3 regions of the Enterococcus massiliensis genome follow, and region 2 is predicted to be linked to each of the others. Evidence: a T-box and tRNA genes for the amino acid it is inferred to sense, from the RefSeq annotation. Region 2 holds a T-box; the other regions hold tRNA genes.
What was found. The T-box of region 2 lies ahead of argS (arginine--tRNA ligase). A T-box ahead of a tRNA ligase gene usually reads a tRNA of that ligase, here a tRNA-Arg.
Positions count from the first base shown of each region.

Region 1: it has a tRNA-Arg gene. The T-box ahead of argS (arginine--tRNA ligase) is inferred to sense a tRNA for this amino acid. The anticodon was not compared.
Region 3: it has a tRNA-Arg gene. The T-box ahead of argS (arginine--tRNA ligase) is inferred to sense a tRNA for this amino acid. The anticodon was not compared.

Region 1 is NZ_CVRN01000007.1:871,639-877,734, forward strand. It holds gene BN1875_RS11475 (PTS sugar transporter subunit IIB) at 1-79, shown strand, start outside; gene BN1875_RS11480 (PTS lactose/cellobiose transporter subunit IIA) at 116-436, shown strand; gene BN1875_RS11485 (PTS sugar transporter subunit IIC) at 569-1,984, shown strand; gene BN1875_RS11490 (hypothetical protein) at 2,102-2,323, shown strand; gene BN1875_RS11495 (DUF3188 domain-containing protein) at 2,340-2,534, shown strand; gene BN1875_RS11500 (DUF3284 domain-containing protein) at 2,531-2,944, shown strand; gene BN1875_RS11505 (GNAT family N-acetyltransferase) at 2,986-4,167, shown strand; tRNA gene BN1875_RS11510 (tRNA-Arg) at 4,266-4,339, shown strand; gene BN1875_RS11515 (DUF7916 family protein) at 4,489-5,418, shown strand; gene BN1875_RS11520 (hypothetical protein) at 5,463-5,819, opposite strand; gene BN1875_RS11525 (Y-family DNA polymerase) at 5,816-6,096, opposite strand, start outside.
Region 2 is NZ_CVRN01000003.1:180,976-187,071, reverse strand. It holds gene arcA (arginine deiminase) at 1-765, shown strand, start outside; gene argF (ornithine carbamoyltransferase) at 842-1,861, shown strand; gene arcC (carbamate kinase) at 1,978-2,922, shown strand; T-box leader at 3,115-3,306, shown strand; gene argS (arginine--tRNA ligase) at 3,374-5,065, shown strand; gene BN1875_RS01385 (arginine repressor) at 5,113-5,583, opposite strand; gene BN1875_RS01380 (hypothetical protein) at 5,828-6,061, shown strand.
Region 3 is NZ_CVRN01000007.1:632,824-638,919, reverse strand. It holds gene gap (type I glyceraldehyde-3-phosphate dehydrogenase) at 1-267, opposite strand, end outside; gene BN1875_RS10300 (sugar-binding transcriptional regulator) at 309-1,346, opposite strand; gene rpoN (RNA polymerase factor sigma-54) at 1,566-2,885, opposite strand; tRNA gene BN1875_RS10290 (tRNA-Arg) at 2,940-3,011, shown strand; gene rpoE (DNA-directed RNA polymerase subunit delta) at 3,239-3,844, opposite strand; gene BN1875_RS10280 (YwiB family protein) at 3,920-4,351, opposite strand; gene BN1875_RS10275 (lipoate--protein ligase family protein) at 4,501-5,316, shown strand; gene BN1875_RS10270 (HD domain-containing protein) at 5,489-6,096, shown strand, end outside.

The DNA.
Region 1 (6,096 bases), on a different contig from region 2:
TATCAATATGTCTGATTATGGCATGATGAATGGTGAAAAGGTACTTGCGCAAGCAGAAAAACTGATGGACGAAAAATAGTTCATACCGGATAAAAAGAATTTGGAGGACAGTTAAGTGGAGGAACAACAAAATTTAGAAGCAATTATGGGTTTAATCATGTATGGAGGAAATGCGAAAAGTGATGCAATGGAAGCGATTCAAGCTGCAAAAAAAGGCGACTTTGAACTAGCTGATCAAAAAATCGTTGATGCAGAAGCTTCTCTAGTTGAAGCACACCATTCACAAACCAACATGCTGACACAAGAAGCACAAGGAAATCATATTACGGTGACACTGTTGACTGTTCACAGTCAAGACCACTTAATGACCGCAATTGCTTTTACGGATCTTGCAAAAGAAATTATTGATTTATATCGCCGTTTAGACGAAAAATAAATCACTCTTAATCAAAATTTTCTTTGAACGGATAGTTTTGAACAGCTCTTTGAAAAAAGGTATGAAGAAGTTCCTTTCTTTATATAAATAGAACTTATAGGAGGAAATGAAATGAACGGATTAACAAGTTGGATGGAGAAACACATCCTTCCAGTAGCCGCTAAAATTGGTGCCCAAAAGCACTTAGTCGCGCTACGTGATGCATTTATTGGGACAATGCCAGCAACAATGGCCGGCTCGATCGCCGTAATGATCAATGCAATTATTCGTGATTTACCACCACAATTTTGGCCAAGTTATGATGGTAACACAATTCCAGTGATTCGCGAAATCATCGGCGTCAATGGATTTGTTTGGAATGGTACTTTAGCAATCGCCGGTTTGGTGTTTGCCTTCTCATGGGGTTATAATTTGGCACGTGCTTATGGCGTCAATGATTTAGCCGGTGGGATCGTAGGTTTGGCAACCTTGGTTCAAGGGATTGCCTTCTCTTATACAAACACATTGGCAACAACTGTTTCTCCAGAATTGGTTGATTCTATCAACGCGGGTTCTGCTGATACAGGCTGGTCTGCAACAGCAGAAGGATTAACAGCAACTGGTTGGGGTTGGCTGAACCTGAACCACTTAAATGCAAATGCTTACTTCACTGTTATGATCATGGGAGCTATTTCAGTAATTATTTTCTGTAAATTAATGTTGGCTGATATCACAATCAAAATGCCTGATTCTGTACCACCAGCAGTATCCAAAGCCTTTGCAGCAATCGTTCCTGCAACATTGGCATTGTATGTTGTTGCAATCATCAACTTTGTCGTTGGTAAATTAACAGATGGTCAATTGATCATCGACTTGGTACAAAAATATATCGCTGAACCATTCTTGGGGCTTTCTCAAGGTATCGGAGCTGTATTGATCGTTACCGTATTCGTTCAACTTTTCTGGTTCTTCGGTATTCATGGACCTAACGTTTTGGCACCCGTTTTAGAAGGTATTTGGGGCCAAGCACAATTAGTAAATATTGACGTTTTCCAAAAAGGATACAATGGTAAAACTGGTACGGCCGGAGTTTTAGAAGCAATCGAAGACGGCAAGGCGTACATGTGGGTACGTGGGTCCTTTGATGCTTTTGCATGGTTTGGTGGATCTGGTGGTACGATCACATTGCTGATCGCTATCTTGCTCTTCTCAAAACGTGCAGACTACTTGACAGTTGCTAAACTGTCAATTGGACCTGGCTTGTTCAACATCAATGAACCAGTTATGTTTGGTTTACCAATCGTATTGAATGCAATCATGTTTATTCCATTCTTGGTTGCACCAGTTGTCGCAACAACAATCGGTTGGTTAGCAACATACTTTGGTTTAGTTGCACCGGTTTCACAACAAGTAACCTGGGTTGTTCCGCCACTACTTCTTTCATTCTTGGCAACAGGGGCAGACTGGAGAGCACCGATCGTTACATTGGTATGTATGATCGTTACCTTCTTCATCTGGGCACCATTCGTTATCTCTGCAAACAAGATCGATGTAGCTGCTGGAGAATAATCAACGGTTTATCCGAAGAACTGCTGTCGCTTCCAACGAGGTGGGAGCAGTTCTTTCTTTTACTTGAAAAATAGATAGGTTTTGTGGGAGAATAGATTTATATAGGAGGAATGCACAATGATTAGTATCGCAAGCGCAATGCAACAAGACGCAATCAAAGAACTTTTGGAAGGTTACAATGAGGATGGACTTTCTTTTACTTTTAAGGAAAAACAAGGAATTAAGATGTTTTTTGAAACAACCGGAGAAGATCAAGAAGCAGCGGCTAAAAAAGCCAAAGAATTGATCAAAGCACAGCCTTGGGGCACAGTACTTTATTTCCAATCAGTAGCAGTTTAATTAAGAGATAGGATGATTGAAGATGGAAAGAAATGGTTTGTTTTTATGCAGTATCGGTTTTTTGATTATCTTATTCAGCATGAAGCCGGGCAATATGCAGCTAGATGTTCTTAGTTTAGCAACAGGCGTGGCTTTAGTCGCCCTGGGAGCGTATATTTTTTTCAAAGGGAAGAAAAAATCAGAAGGACAAAACGGGGGTAAACAAGGATGAAAGTCGTTAAAACATTAAATATCCCTGCCAGTTTCTTTTATGATAAGGTGATGGATTCGGTTCTGTTTGATGTCAGAAAAGCAACCGGTAAAAGCTTGACGAGAAAACAACTAAAAGATTTTGAATATGTGAAAGAATTTTCTCAGTCCAGTCGTGCAAAAATCAAGATTGAAGAAGTCGTTGAAAATCAATCCTATCAATTTAAAACATCTACGACACGAAATGAATTTGTTGCTCGTTATCAAGTAGATCAATTAGATGATAAATCCTGTAAAGTGGAATATACAGAGACGATGGAATCTTTTGGCATTCTTCAGCGGTTAAACGATATGCTGCTGGGAACAATCTTGATGTTCTTTAAACGGCGCCAATTCAAAAAAATGCTGGAAATGATTGAAGAATCATATTAAAAAGGGGTCGGTCGACGCCTTTTTTATTTGGAGGACAGAGTATGACAGATGTAAAAGAAATGGGCACCCTTTATACAAAAGAGATGCTGGCTTTAGTTGCATATGCATTTCAATGGGAGCTTTCAGAACGAAATCTCAAGCGCTTTGATATGCTGACGAAAAATTCCTGGAATTATGGTTCCTTTGATGATCGTGGTGCTTTAGCAAGTCAAGTAATGGCAACACCTTTCACGGTTGACTTTTTTGGACAGCAGTATAAGATGGCGGGTATCGGCTTTGTGGCTTCTTATCCTGAATACCGCAGTCAAGGACGGATTGATCGAATCATGAAGCAACTCTTGCAAGACTGCAACGATCGCGGTGTGGTTTTATCCTATCTGGCACCATTTTCCTATCCATTTTATCGTCGATATGGGTACGAATTGACATTCGAGCGAATTGCCTATGAAGTACCTGCGGCTCAATGGCCAGATAGCAAAAAAGTATCTGGGCATGTGGAGCGGGTTTCCTGGGAGGATGCAAAAGAAGCGATTAAAGAAGTGTATCAACAAATTCCCAAGCATCATCGTGGAGGCGTTCTTCGCGCCGATTGGTGGTTGACCTTCAAATTTCCATTACGAAAAGATTTTACCTATGCTCTTTATAAAAATACTCAAAATGAAGTGGAAGGCTATCTTATCTATCAAGTGGAGGGCGGAAAATTTGTCGCCTATGAATGGTCTTACCTGACTGGGGAAGCCTATCGGGGATTAAACCGATTGATTGCCTCTCATAACGGCTCAGTGCAGACGATTTTTTATGAAGAAGGATTTGGCGGCGACAACCAACAATTTTTAGCCAATGCACCGATTGAGAAAGTCAGTGTTCGTCCTGAAATGATGGCACGAGTTGTAAATGTCGCTGACTTTTTGGTGGATTATCCATTTTTAAAAAATCTAACAACAGATTTTGCTATTGAAATTCAAGGGGATACCTATGCACCTTGGAACGATGGAATATATGAAGTGAGTCTTGAGAAGCGACAAACGACAGTCACCAAAACGGCGACGACTTCCTTGCCACGAATAACAACATCGATTCAGCACTTCACCCAATTATTTATGGGATACCAATCTGCGGAGAGGTTGGCGTTTCATGGACTGATTTCTGGAGATGCGCAGGCACTGTCTGCTGTTCAAGAGATTTTGCCTTCGCAAAAACCGATTTTAGAGGATTATTTTTAAGCACTTATCTTCATTTTGTAAAAGATGACAAATGAAACACACAAAAAGTTGAAAGTAGCTTGCATAGAAGAAAAGATAAGGCTAAAATGAAGTGACTTGTCCTTGTAGCTCAGTAGGATAGAGCAGTCGCCTCCTAAGCGACAGGTCGCTGGTTCAATTCCAGTCAAGGACGTTGCCCCTTCAGAAAGCCTTGTTTTTTCAAGGCTTTCTTTTTTGTGGAGGTGTCTTCTTTAGTACCAGTATCAACTTGGTAATGCACGATTTTTTAGCATAGAAATGACTAGAAATCAAATAAATTTAATGAGTAGAGGAGAAAAAATCATGGTAAAACGCCTAATCAGCGCAAATTATAGCGAAGTGGCATTAATGGATGCTCAGGAATTAAAACAATCGATCAAGGCAAGTGAAGGTCGAGTACTTTTGGCGGAGAATGTGGTTGTTTCACAACCGCAAGCAGATGATATCACTAACGCCGAAGTAGCGGCAGCATTTGGTGCAGACTTGCTTTTATTGAATGCTTTTGACTGTTTTCATCCGTATATTGCCGGGATGCCAGGGCAGGGAGAAGAAGCCCTACAACCGGATGGAACGATTGTAAATCCGATTCCTCGTTTGAAGGAATTGATTGGTCGACCAGTGGGAATCAATCTTGAACCAATCGCCGATACAACGGATATGCTGAGTGAAAAAATCTCAATCAGCCAAGGTCGAGCAGCATCAAAAGAAACAATTCAAAAAGCAGAAGAATTGGGGCTTGATTTTATTTGCTTCACTGGAAATCCGGGAACTGGTGTGACCAATGCGGAGATTGCTAAGGCAGTAAAAATTGCGAAAGCAAACTTTTCCGGTTTAGTTATTGCTGGTAAGATGCACAGTGCTGGTGCAGATGAACCAGTGGTCTCCAAAGAAGCGATTGAGGCTTATGCCGAAGCCGGGGCAGATATCTTACTTTTACCTTCTGTTGGTACAATCCAAGGCTTTTTAGAACAAGACCTTGTGGAAGCGGTTCGTTTTGCGAAAGCGCGTAATCTGTTAACGATGACTGCAATCGGAACCAGTCAGGAAAGCGCACGTCCGGAAACGTTACGACAAATGGCGATCATCAATAAAACCTGCGGGGTGGATATTCAACATATCGGTGATGCTGGGTATGGTGGCATGGCACCCACTGAAAATATTTTTGAAATGTCGGTAGCTATTCGGGGGATGCGTCATACGATCAATCGAGTTGCCCGTTCAATCAATCGATAGAAAAAAGAATCGTCCCACTGTCAGGGACGATTCTTTTTCTATATCTACGTCAGGTCACTCCACTTTTTTTGCTGATGAAAAGCGACATGACGAATTTCATCGTAATCAATTTTCTGATCTGCTAAGTAGATGCCTAATTCATCATATCCTTGTATTTTTCCAATAATATCCGCGGAGTACAATCCTTCCTCGTTGATTTCTTCTTTTTGAATTGCAATCATTCTTCCTTTGAGTCTGGCTTCATATAAAACATGATCAATCTCATTTTTTGTCATGACTTCTTTTGCCGGCCAGATAAAAGAACGTTCTTTTTTTTCCTGGGCAAGCTGATTGGTGTGTTCAGACAAATAAAAGCCTTGCCATTTTAATTTCTTGCGATCGTGGTATTCATGTAAACTCATAGGCCATCTAAACCTCCTGCTCCGCCAGCGTGTCCGCCAATCAGGTGGCTACGGGCAATACTTCTTGCGCCGTCTAATTTGCTAGTAGCATAGACGATCGCTGAAAATCCATATTTTTCACGGATTTTATCAATAATTTGATCCAAGCGTTCATTTGCGATACTTTGTTCGGGAAGTTCAAACAAATCAAGTTGTTTGTCGGCAGTAAATAATAAGTTTGAATAGCTGACTCCGACATGGCGAACCACCTGTCCAGAATAGTAAGTGCGAAAAATTT
Region 2 (6,096 bases):
TATTTCACACGAGATCCGTCCGCCTCAATCGGAAACGGAATGACAGTTAACAAAATGGCATTTGAAGCACGACGTCGGGAATCAATGTTTACAACCTATATCCTAAATCATCACCCACGCTTCGCAAATAAAGGTGTTGAAGTTTGGTTGGATCGTGATGTCGATGGGCATATTGAAGGTGGCGACGAACTAGTTCTTAGCGATGAAGTAGTAGCTATCGGAATTTCCCAACGGACGCATGCGCGTTCACTAGAAAAATTAGCCCGCAATTTGTTCGCAAAAAATGCTGGCTTTAAAAAAGTCTTGGCAATCAAAATCCCGCATAATCGCGCGATGATGCACTTAGATACTGTTTTTACAATGGTTGATTACGATAAATTTACGATTCATCCAGAAATTCAAGATGCTGACGGAAAAATCGACGTTTACACAATTGAACCAGATGGTGACGACATCAAAATTTCACATAGCCAAGATTTACATGGTACATTAAAAGCAGCATTGCATTTAGACGATTTGGTTTTGATTCCAACTGGAAACGGGGATGCTATTGTTGCACCTCGGGAACAATGGAATGACGGATCAAATACATTGGCAATCGCACCGGGTGTGGTAGTCACTTATAATCGTAACTATGTTTCCAATGAATTGTTGCGCAGCTATGGCATCAAAGTGTTGGAAATCCATTCAGGGGAATTGTCCCGCGGTCGTGGTGGCCCACGTTGCATGAGTCAACCTCTCGTTCGTGAAGATTTGAAAAAATAATTCGTTGACTTTTCCGAGGCGGTGATCTCATTGCCTTCGGATTCATTTAATGACCAAACTAAAGGAGAGTACCAATATGAAAGAATCTGTATTTCAAGGAAGAAGTTTATTAGCTGAGAAAGATTTCACCAAAGAAGAACTACAATACCTAATCGATTTTTCAGAACATTTAAAGGATCTAAAAAAACGCGGCATTCCTCATCACTATTTAGAAGGAAAAAATATCGCACTGCTTTTTGAAAAAACATCGACTCGGACACGGGCAGCCTTTACTACTGCTGCAGTGGATTTAGGTGCACATCCAGAATATTTGGGTGCGAATGATATCCAATTAGGAAAAAAAGAATCGACGGAAGATACAGCCAAAGTTCTTGGTCGGATGTTTGATGGAATTGAATTCCGCGGATTCAGTCAAAAAATGGTCGAAGAACTAGCAGAATTCTCCGGTGTACCTGTTTGGAACGGTTTGACAGATGAATGGCATCCAACGCAAATGATTGCTGACTTCTTAACAATCCAAGAAAACTTTGGAACGGTGGAAGGTATTACAGTTGCTTATTGTGGCGATGGTCGGAACAATATGGCAAATTCTTTATTGGTAACTGGTGCGATTTTAGGAACACATATGCGTATCGTGGCACCGAAAGAGTTACAACCGGACGAAGAAGTTGTGAAATTAGCAGAAGGTTTTGCAGCGAAGACAGGTGCGAAATTAATGATTACAGATGACGTAGATAAAGGCGTTGACGGTGCAGATGTTCTTTATTCTGATGTATGGGTTTCAATGGGAGAAGAAGACAAATTTGAAGAACGCATCAAATTACTGAAACCTTATCAAATCAATATGGAAATGATTGAAAAAACCCACAACACAGACAGACTGATTTTCTTGCACTGCTTGCCAGCATTCCATGATACAAAAACGGTTTACGGGGAACAAATGAAAGAAAAATTCGGTATCACGGAAATGGAAGTGACAGACGAAGTATTCAACAGCAAATATGCCCGTCAATTTGATCAAGCGGAAAATCGGATGCACTCCATTAAAGCCATCATGGCAGCAACTTTGGGCAACCTGTTTATTCCCCGAGTATAAATAAAAACTACTTACTTTAACAAAAGCGGGTCAGAACGTTGTAGGTTTGAAAAAACAGGCGACAGGCGCTGGCCCGCTTTGTCATTCTTAAAAATGTCGAAAAGGAGCGTGCCATCATGGCAAATCGTAAAGTTGTTGTCGCATTAGGGGGAAATGCTATTCTTTCTGATGACGCAACTGCCCAAGCACAACAAAGCGCGTTACGTGAAACTGCAAAATATTTAGTGAAATTTATTGAGCAAGGCGATGAATTGATTATCTCTCACGGAAACGGTCCACAAGTGGGAAACTTATTGATCCAGCAAGCAGCAGCCGATTCTGAAAAAACACCAGCAATGCCGCTTGATACCTGTGTCGCTATGACAGAAGGATCTATTGGGTATTGGCTGCAAAATGAAATGGGCAGTACTCTAAAAGAAAAAGGAATCGATAAAGATGTCGTTTCTTTAGTTACGCAAGTTATCGTCGATGAAAATGATCCTTCTTTCCAAAGTCCATCGAAACCAGTTGGTCCATTTTTTACTGAAACAGAAGCACAACAACAAATGAAAGAGACCGGCGCAACCTTTAAAGAAGATGCCGGTCGTGGCTGGCGAAAAGTAGTCGCTTCACCAAAACCAATTTCAATTAAGGAAGCACGAGTAATTGAAAGTCTGGTCAATCAAGGAGTGATTACCGTTTCAGTTGGAGGCGGTGGGATTCCCGTTGTTGAAACAGCTAACGGTTTAGAAGGTCGCGAAGCAGTGATCGATAAAGATTTTGCTTCAGAAAAATTGGCAGAAATCATTGAAGCAGATTTGCTGATTATTTTGACCGGAGTGGATAATGTTTATGTGAATTATCAAAAACCTGATCAAAAAAAATTAGAGACAGTTACTGTGGCTGAAATGAAGCAATACATCGAAGAGAACCAGTTCGCACCAGGCAGTATGCTGCCAAAAGTTCAAGCAGCAATCGAATTTGCTGAAGCTCGTCCAGAGGGCAAAGCAATCATCACTTCATTGGAAAACATCGAAAACCTATTAGCCAATGAAGAAGGAACGATTGTTGTCGCAAAATAAGTGAATCTATCGCGTAGGCGATTGGTTTATAGAAAACCTTGAAGTGTGTGATTTTCTCCTTTAGTGCATACTTCAAGGCTTTTAAAGAAACGTGAAAAGAAATTTTGATTAAAAATATTTAAAAATTAATTCGCAAACAGGAAAATACTAGCCATTCACAAAAACCTTTGCTATAATCAATGCAGTTTAATAAACGATTTGATGAACAAGAGAGTATCTTTTGATGAACGTATAGCGAGTTCGGGCAGGTGAGAGCCGAATGGGAAAACAAGAGAGAACCGCACTTGGGAAAATCTGCCTAGCAGACGGCTATCTACCGTTATTAGAGAAGCAGGTTCTTTTTAGAACAATTAGAGTGGTACCGCGGGTAATCTCGTCTCTGGTGAAGGATTCACTGGGGGCTTTTTTTGTTGCTTCAAATCATCTCTCAAAAAATCAAGGAGGAAGTAAAATGAATAATAAAGATGTCGTTGCAAAAGCTATTTATGAGGTAGTCAAGGATGATCTATCCTTAGAACAAGTAGAAAAATTATTGGAAAACCCAAAATCGGCAGATCACGGAGACGTGGCTTTTCCGGCTTTTGCATTAGCAAAAGCCTATCGTAAAGCACCACAACAAATCGCACCGGAATTAGCAGAAAAAATCGATGGGGCAGATTTTGAAAAAATCGAAGTAGTTGGACCTTATTTGAACTTTTTTATGAATAAAGCCAGCATCAGCGAAAAAGTATTGGCAACCGTCGTAAAAGAAAAGAATCATTACGGGGATGCTTCCATCGGCGAAAACAAAAATGTACCGATTGACTTGTCTTCACCAAACATTGCCAAACCAATTTCAATGGGACATTTACGTTCTACCGTAATCGGAAATTCCATTGGGTTTATTATGGAAAAAATCGGCTACAATCCGATTCGTATCAATCACTTGGGCGACTGGGGTACTCAATTTGGAAAATTGATTGTAGGTTACAAAAAATGGGGCTCTGAAGAAGCTGTTAAAGCTGAACCAATCAATGAATTATTACGTTTGTATGTTCAATTCCATGAAGTTGTTGAAACAGAACCAGAATTGGATGATGAAGCACGGGCTTGGTTCAAAAAATTAGAAGACGGCGACGAAGAAGCTGTTAGCTTATGGCAATGGTTCCGTGATGAATCCATGAAAGAGTTCAATAAAATTTATGACATGTTGGGTGTCGAGTTTGATTCTTTAAATGGGGAAGCTTTTTACAATGATAAAATGGATGAAGTCATCGAATTACTTGAAGAAAAACATCTGTTGAAAGAAGATAAGGGCGCAGAAATCGTTGACCTTTCTGCCTATGATCTAAACCCTGCTTTGATCCGTAAGTCAGACGGAGCCACTTTATATATCACTCGTGACTTGGCGGCTGCCTTGTATCGTAAACGGACGTATGACTTTGCCCAATCTATTTATGTTGTTGGGAATGAACAAAGCTATCACTTTAAACAATTAAAAGCTGTATTGAAGGAAATGGGCTTTGATTGGTCAGATGACATGCATCATATTGCATTTGGTTTGATTACCCAAGGCGGGAAGAAATTATCCACCCGTAAAGGAAAAATCGTTTTACTTGAAGAAGTTTTGAATCAAGCCATCGATTCTGCCAAGGAGCAAATTACAGAGAAGAATCCTGATTTGGAAAACAAAGATGAAGTAGCAAAACAAGTCGGCGTTGGAGCTGTGATTTTCCATGATTTAAAAAATGATCGTTTGAATACCTTTGACTTTACTTTGGAAGAAGTGGTGCGCTTTGAAGGAGAAACCGGTCCTTACGTACAATATACCCACGCACGAGCAATGAGCATTCTTGCCAAAGCCGGCTTTGTTCCTCAAGCCGATCAAAGTTACGCATTAGCTGATGAAGGAAGCTGGGAAGTCATCAAGCTGGTTCAAAAATATCCTGAAACAATCATGCAAGCAGCAGAAAAATTTGAACCATCTGTTATTGCAAAACACGCGATTAAATTGGCACAAGCTTTCAATAAATACTATGCTCAAACTAAAATTTTGGCAGATGACGGACAAAAAGATGCTCGTTTGGCATTAGTTTATGCCGTTACAGTCTTGTTGAAAGAAGATTTACGTCTCTTGGGACTTCATGCGCCAGACAAAATGTAAGAAAATAGCCAAAAAAAGACTGACATCGATTGATGTCAGTCTTTTCACTATGCTAATATGTGGTTTTTGAAATAGCGTTCCATTTTTTTTGCATCTTCTTCTGTTCGGGAGATAATAATGACCGTGTCAAAACCGGCGATGGTCGTTACTTTTTCAGGAATGTGGACTTCATCAATGACCGCTGTAATCAATTGGGCATTGTCCGGCAAAGTATTGACGATGGTCAAAAATTGAACCCGATCGACTTTCGTCACAACATCTTCGATCATGTGGATCAATCGTTGTTCTTCTTCCTGTCCGTCTTGTCCAAAACGTTCTCCTTGGAAAATTTCAAACCGTGCTTGACCGGTTTCGTCAGGGGCTTTGATGATTTTTAAATCGCGAATATCGCGGGAAATCGTTGCTTGCGTCGCAGTGACGCCTTTTTCTTCCAATAATCGAAGCAATTCTTCTTGAGTGCGGACTGTTTGGCTGCTAATGATCTGTTTAATTAGTAAGTGTCGGTCAGCTTTGCGCATAGTAGAATCTCCTTTATTCGTTTTGTTCCTTTCATCATAGCAAATCATTTTCCTTCTGCCCACTTTGATGAGTGAATTTTTATCCGTAAAAGCTGAATTTTCATCTTAATTGGTCAATAAGATTATGATTTTTATATTGAGAGAAGCGTTTAAAGTAACGTATTTTTTTGAATTGGAGTATACTTTACTTAGAAATAACTCGTTGCTTTCTTTTAGCAATGAAATTCTAAAGGAGTGAATCTTAATGGAAACTGGACAAGAAAAATTTTTGCATTTCTTTTTAGATCGCGTAGAAGCGGCCCATGTGGATGAGGCAAAAAAGCTATTAGTAAAGTCATTTGCAGATCAACAAGTAGAAAACTTTACCTATGCAGATTTTGAGAAACTGCAAGCAAAGCTTTTACCATTGGTTAAAGAAGATAAAGTAGATGAAGTCAAACAAGCAATGACTCATTTTTCACAAGGTTTAGCAAAATAAGTACTGAATTCAATAAACGCGTTCTCGATGAAAAT
Region 3 (6,096 bases), on a different contig from region 2:
ACCTAGTTCGCCCCATGGTAATTCTTCAGGGTTGCGGTTAGCTAAAACCTTAACTTCGTTGCCGTTAACGTTAAATGAACCTTCGTGAACTTCAACAGTACCGTTGAAACGTCCTTGTGTTGTATCATATTTTAACAAGTGAGCCAACATGTTAGCATCTGTTAAATCATTGATTGCTACAACTTCGATTCCATCTACATCTTGGATACGACGGAATGCTAAGCGTCCGATACGTCCGAATCCATTAATACCTACTTTAACTGTCATTTAAGATTTCCTCCTTATGAAAATCAAAAAAATTTTTATTTTTAAAGGGTTGCCCCTTTTAAAATCTCATTAGCAGCAGCTTCATCTGTGATGAGCCACGTTTGTTTTGGTGCATTTTTCATATAGGCATGAATCGCTTTGGCTTTACTCTTTCCGCCAGCGACTGCCAAAATAATGGGAATATGCTGTAAATCCTTCAACTGCAATCCGATTCGAGGAACCTTATAAACGATTTTTCCCGATTCATCGAAAAAGTAGCCGAATGATTCTCCCACTGCGTTATTTTGTTTGAGCATCAAAATCTCGCTCTCAGTCATCTTTCGACGCGCCGCCATGTGCAACGCCCGTCCAATACTATGAATAACACAATTTGCCTTGCTTATCAAGTTTAAGACTTCAATGATCAAGGGTTCTTGCAACAAAGAATCATAGGTTGCTGAACTTAATTGTTCAGGAACGTATAGTGCGCGGTGATCCCCGTTTGTCTGCATCGCCATCACAGCACTTACTGAGTTGGCCTGCACGGTAACTGCTTCACCAATTCCACCGCGAGCAGGAACAAATAAATTGTGCCGTTGCTTGCTTTCAAGGTTCGTCAAACTTTCTGCGACCGTCGCCATCGTGGTACCGCCCATTACAGCAATAATATTTCTGCCTTCTGGAAGCAGCAGTTCTAACGATTCATTCAGCAAATCGCCAAATTTCGTCACCACTTTATTTTGCTGGTCACTGTCACCTGAAGCAATCAGACAACGCTCATTACCAAAATAATCTGCCAACCGTTTTTCCAGTTGGTGCATCCCAAACAGTTGATCCATCACTTTATTCAGCGAAGCATAAACTTCTTCGCCTTTTTTCGTTAAGGTCATTCCGCTTTTGGATGAATCGATTAATTGGAGTTTTTTTAACAGATCCGTCTCGGTTCGTAAGACTCGCTCGGTCAATTCCAGACTTTCCGCCAAATTTCGTCGGCCAATCGGTTGCATCCAATAGATATTGCGCAGAATTTTGAATCGTTCCTGCAACACCGATAAGATGTCTGGAGCAACTGCTTCAATCATTTTTAATTCATCAAGCATGAGAAACTCCTCCGTGGGACTTTTTTTGTCCGTCATAGACTTAAACCGACCCGTCCAATGTAAAAAAAATTGAACATTTGTTAAAATCAATCTCACACAGGTAATAGTATCACTTTACCGGGTATTACGCAACTGAAAAACTTCTCGCTTTCTGAAAACAAAAACACCACAGCGCAATTTTTACTCCGTGGTGTATCGTAAATCATTTTCTGAAAAAAATCAATCAAATCTTTTCCTTTTTGATGAACTAGGGATTCCAAGGGCATCACGATACTTGGCAACCGTACGCCGCGAGATGGCGATTGCTTCTTTTTCCAGCAGTTCAACTAATTTTTGATCAGACAAGGGCTTGCGTTTGTCTTCCTCTCCTACCAAGGTCTTTAAGCGTTGTTTTACCGTTGCGGTGGATAAATCTTCCCCGGTTTCTGATTGATTAGTTGCTTTCTGACTAAAAAAGGTTTTTAATTCAAACACACCAAATTCCGTTTCGAGATATTTTCCGTTAACGGCCCGACTGACGGTTGATTCATGAATCGCAAGCTCTTCAGCAACCTCTTTTAAAATTAGCGGTTTGATGGGACGTTTTTCATCAAAGAAAAAATCCTGCTGATGACGGATGATGGCTTCCCCCACGCGTAAAATCGTGTCGCCTCGTTGCTGAATGGTTTTTTGCAGCCATTCAAAATCCTGTTGCTTTTCTTTTAAATACTTGAGAACTTCCGGTTCTTTATTTTTAGCCATCTGATCAAAATAATGCTGTTGGAATTTGACTTCCGGCATTCCTTGACGATTCGAAGTCAAGCGAAGCTGTCCATCTTTTATCTTCACTGATAGATCTGGAATGATGTACAAGCCTTCTGTCGATCCAAACGCCGCCCCCGGTGTGGGAGTCAAAGTTTGAATATAATCAAAAACTTGTTGGACTTCTTGCAACGTGATGGCAAAATGCTTGGCGATCAGCTCCCATTTCCGATGAACCAATTCTTCAAAAGATTCTTCCAGCATAATATACGCCAGTTCCGGCGCATAATCGTCCCGTTCAATCTGCAACATCAAGCATTCCCGCAAATCTCTGGCACCAACGCCAGCAGGATCAAGCTGTTGAATCAAAGTCAACGCATCCAGCATTTGAATACTCGTTGCTCCGGTTTTTTCTTGCGCTTCTTCCAACGAAAGTTTCAAATAACCATTTAAATCAATATGCTCGATTAAAAAAAGGACCAATGTTCGCAAATAGGTATCACGATAATTGAGATGCACTTGATCCAGTAAATATTCAAATAAAGAAATCGTCGTATCTGGAATTTGACTGAGGTATTCCATCTCTTTTCCCGTTGAGGATCGTGGCTTGGAATAGTTCATTGTATAATTCGGCTGAGAAATTTCAATCAATGGATTTTCCAAGGCTTCGGCCTCGACAAACTCGGTCAACTCATCAATAGAAAACTGCAAAACCTGAATAGACTGCTGTAATCTCTGGGTCATCGCCAGTTTTTGTGTCTGTTTTTGCTGTTGTGAAAAACTTTGTTCAAATTTCATTGATTTTCCCCTTGTAATTTCTCTTAAAATTCGATAAACTAATATTCGTTCGATGCGTCCTTAGTGTAGTGGATATCACGTAAGATTCCGGTTCTTGAGACGGGGGTTCGATTCCCTCAGGACGCGTACCATTTATCTGGATGAACTGGCAGACACTTTTCAATTGAAGAGTGTCTTTTTTTTTGACAATTACTTAATTCATCCAATTTTGTCCTGCTTGACAGTTAGTTGCTTTCTTCATTATAAACAAATTCAGTCAAAAAAACACCCTGCAATAGTCTTACTGCTATCCCAGGGGTCGCTTTCATACTTATCCGTTTTCTTCAGCACCATGAAAAAAAGAATAGCTCTCGCTACTCTTCTTCCTCATCATCAAAATCATCTTCGTCGTCATCATCAATGATCGTCAAATCTTCTTCGATGTTGCCTGGCACTTCTTCTTCGTCATCCGTATCTTCGTCTGCGCCGATTTCTTGCAAATCAGAATTGTATGCCGCGATTTCTTCATCTTCGTCATCGTCGTCATCGTACAATTCTTTATCATCTTCATCATCTACTAAATCAGTATCTTCTGGATCATCATCATTGTAGTCGATGGCATCGTCATCACCACTGATAAACGCATTGACTTTTTTCCGTTTGCGTTTGCGGGGAGTATCTTCGTCTTCTTCATCGATACCATGATTGACTTCTTCATCGATAGAATCGATCGCGTACCATGAACGTAAGCCCCAGCGATTGTCTCCTAGAGAAATAAAACTGCCATCAATATTTAAATCAGTATAAAATTGTGCCAATGAATCACGAATAACACTATCTGATTTTCCCAGATAGGTTTGGATTTGATTGACCAAATCTGAAAATTCCATGACATCGCCACGTTGTTCTAAAATTGCGTGAGCAACTTCAATCATAGACAATTCGTCTTTATTGACACCTTCAAAAACATTAATTTCCAATTAGGACACGTCCTTTCACAGTCTACGCTTAATCATACAAAAATGTTGTCGAAAATGCAATTTTTTCTTTAAAAATCATGCAGTAAAATCCAAAGAAATTTGATATTCCCCAATTTTTTCATCTGCCATGAAAAGATCATAGGCAACAAAAACGGTTCCCGCAGTTGGCCGATCCTTCAAACTGACGTGCAGATCCTTTGTGAAGGTGCTGAAAAACATCATCCCATAAGGCGTTTTATAGCTGGTTTCCATTTTTTCCCGATAAACGAATTTCAACCGCATCCGCATTTCTCCAGCTCGTGTTAATTGAACAGCCCCATCCGGCATTATTTTGATTGTCACCGGTACTTCCTCGTTGTCTTGTACTTCTTTGTACCGAATATAAAGGGTGTCTCCCATTCTCACCATTTGTCCTTGCAGATCAAAAAGAAAATCCTGCACTTCGCCTTTTTGCCGAACCTTCGTTGCTAACTTAATCGAAATCGGCAAACCATTTGTTACATCCATTTTTTTGGCTCCTTTTACATTTTATCCATTTATAGTTATTGTTCACAGTTTTTACTCGTTTGTCAAACGTTGCGTCTAAGGACAGGTTGATTACTACTTTTTTCCATTTTTCGTATATAATAGGGAAGATAAAGTGAAGGAGTTTTTTTATGAAGCCGATTTTGATCGATCAAGCACCGTATCCTCATGACCAAGCCTACCTGCCTTTTGCCCTGACCGACCTTTTGATTGACAGCGCCAGTCGTACCCACCAATCTTATTTTCATTTTTGGCAGTTGGAACATACTATGATTCTTGGTATGAAGGATACCCGTGTAGAAAATTTAGCCGCTGGTCTTGCCACACTGCAACAACAAGGTTATCCACCTGTCGTACGCAATTCCGGCGGTCTCGGTGTCGTTGCGGATGATGGCATTTTAAATATTTCACTGATCCTTTTCAATCATGAAAAAAAATGGACCACCGAGGCGGCTTATGAAGAAATGTTTGCGTTGATTCAGCAAGCCTTGCCAGAACTAACGATTGAAGCACGTGAAATCAGCGATTCTTATTGTCCCGGTACCTATGATTTTAGTGTGAATGGACAAAAAATCGCCGGTACAGCCCAACGTAGAATCAAAGACGGCATTGCGATCATGATGTATCTGAGTGTCAATGGAGATCAAATCCAGCGGGGGGAACTCGTTCGGGCGTTTTACTTGGCAAGCTTGCCGACTTCTTTTGGTGAAAATGGCTATCCCCCCGTTCGACCAACCAGCATGACGACAGTTGCTGCCTGTTTAGGAAAACCAACTACTGTTGAAGAATTGAAACAGCGTTTTTTATCTGCACTGCAAATCACTGCTTCCGCCTATGATTCTCAAAAATGGGTCAAAGAATCAAATTTGACAGAGGATTACGCTGATAAAATCACTCGAATGATCCAACGAAATGAAGTGATTAAAGCGACATTGAACAACGCATAAATTGCAGTGACATACCTCAACCTATGACAGAACTTTTCTCAAAAAATTTTATTGATTAAAGCTAATTCCACTTTTTCCAAGTACTCGAGTGGAATGGAGATAGAGAGTGAGAAACTAACGCCATTTTCTTAACAGCAAATAGAGTACATCAGTACAAACAAGGAGCGAACCCATGACGATACCTTATAAATACCAACATCTGCCGATCGAAAAAGTTTTTCGTGACCCGGTCCATAATTATATCCATGTGCAACATCAAGTGATTTTAGATTTAATCAATTCAAAGGAAGTCCAACGCTTGCGACGAATCAAACAGTTAGGAACGACTTCTTATACCTTTCACAGTGCCGAACACAGCCGTTTCTCCCATTCGTTAGGAGTCTACGAGATTTCCCGACGCATTTGTGACATTTTTCAGCGAAATTTTTCTCAGGAAAAAATTGGCACCGGTGGTTGGGATGACCGGGAGCGATTGGTCACTTTGTGTGCGGCATTGCTTCACGATGTTGGTCACGGTGCTTTTTCTCATACCTTTGAACATATTTTTCAAACCAATCATGAAGCAATCACAGTTGAAATTATCACGTCACCAGAAACGGAAGTCTATCAAATCTTAAACCGTGTCGAAGCAGGTTTTCCGGAAAAGGTTGCCAGCGTCATCACCAAAACCTATCCCAATCCTCAAGTGGTTCAAATGATTTCCAGCCAAATCGATGCGGACCGGATGGATTATTTGTTGCGGGATGCTTATTTTACCGGAACTGAGTATGGTACCTTTGA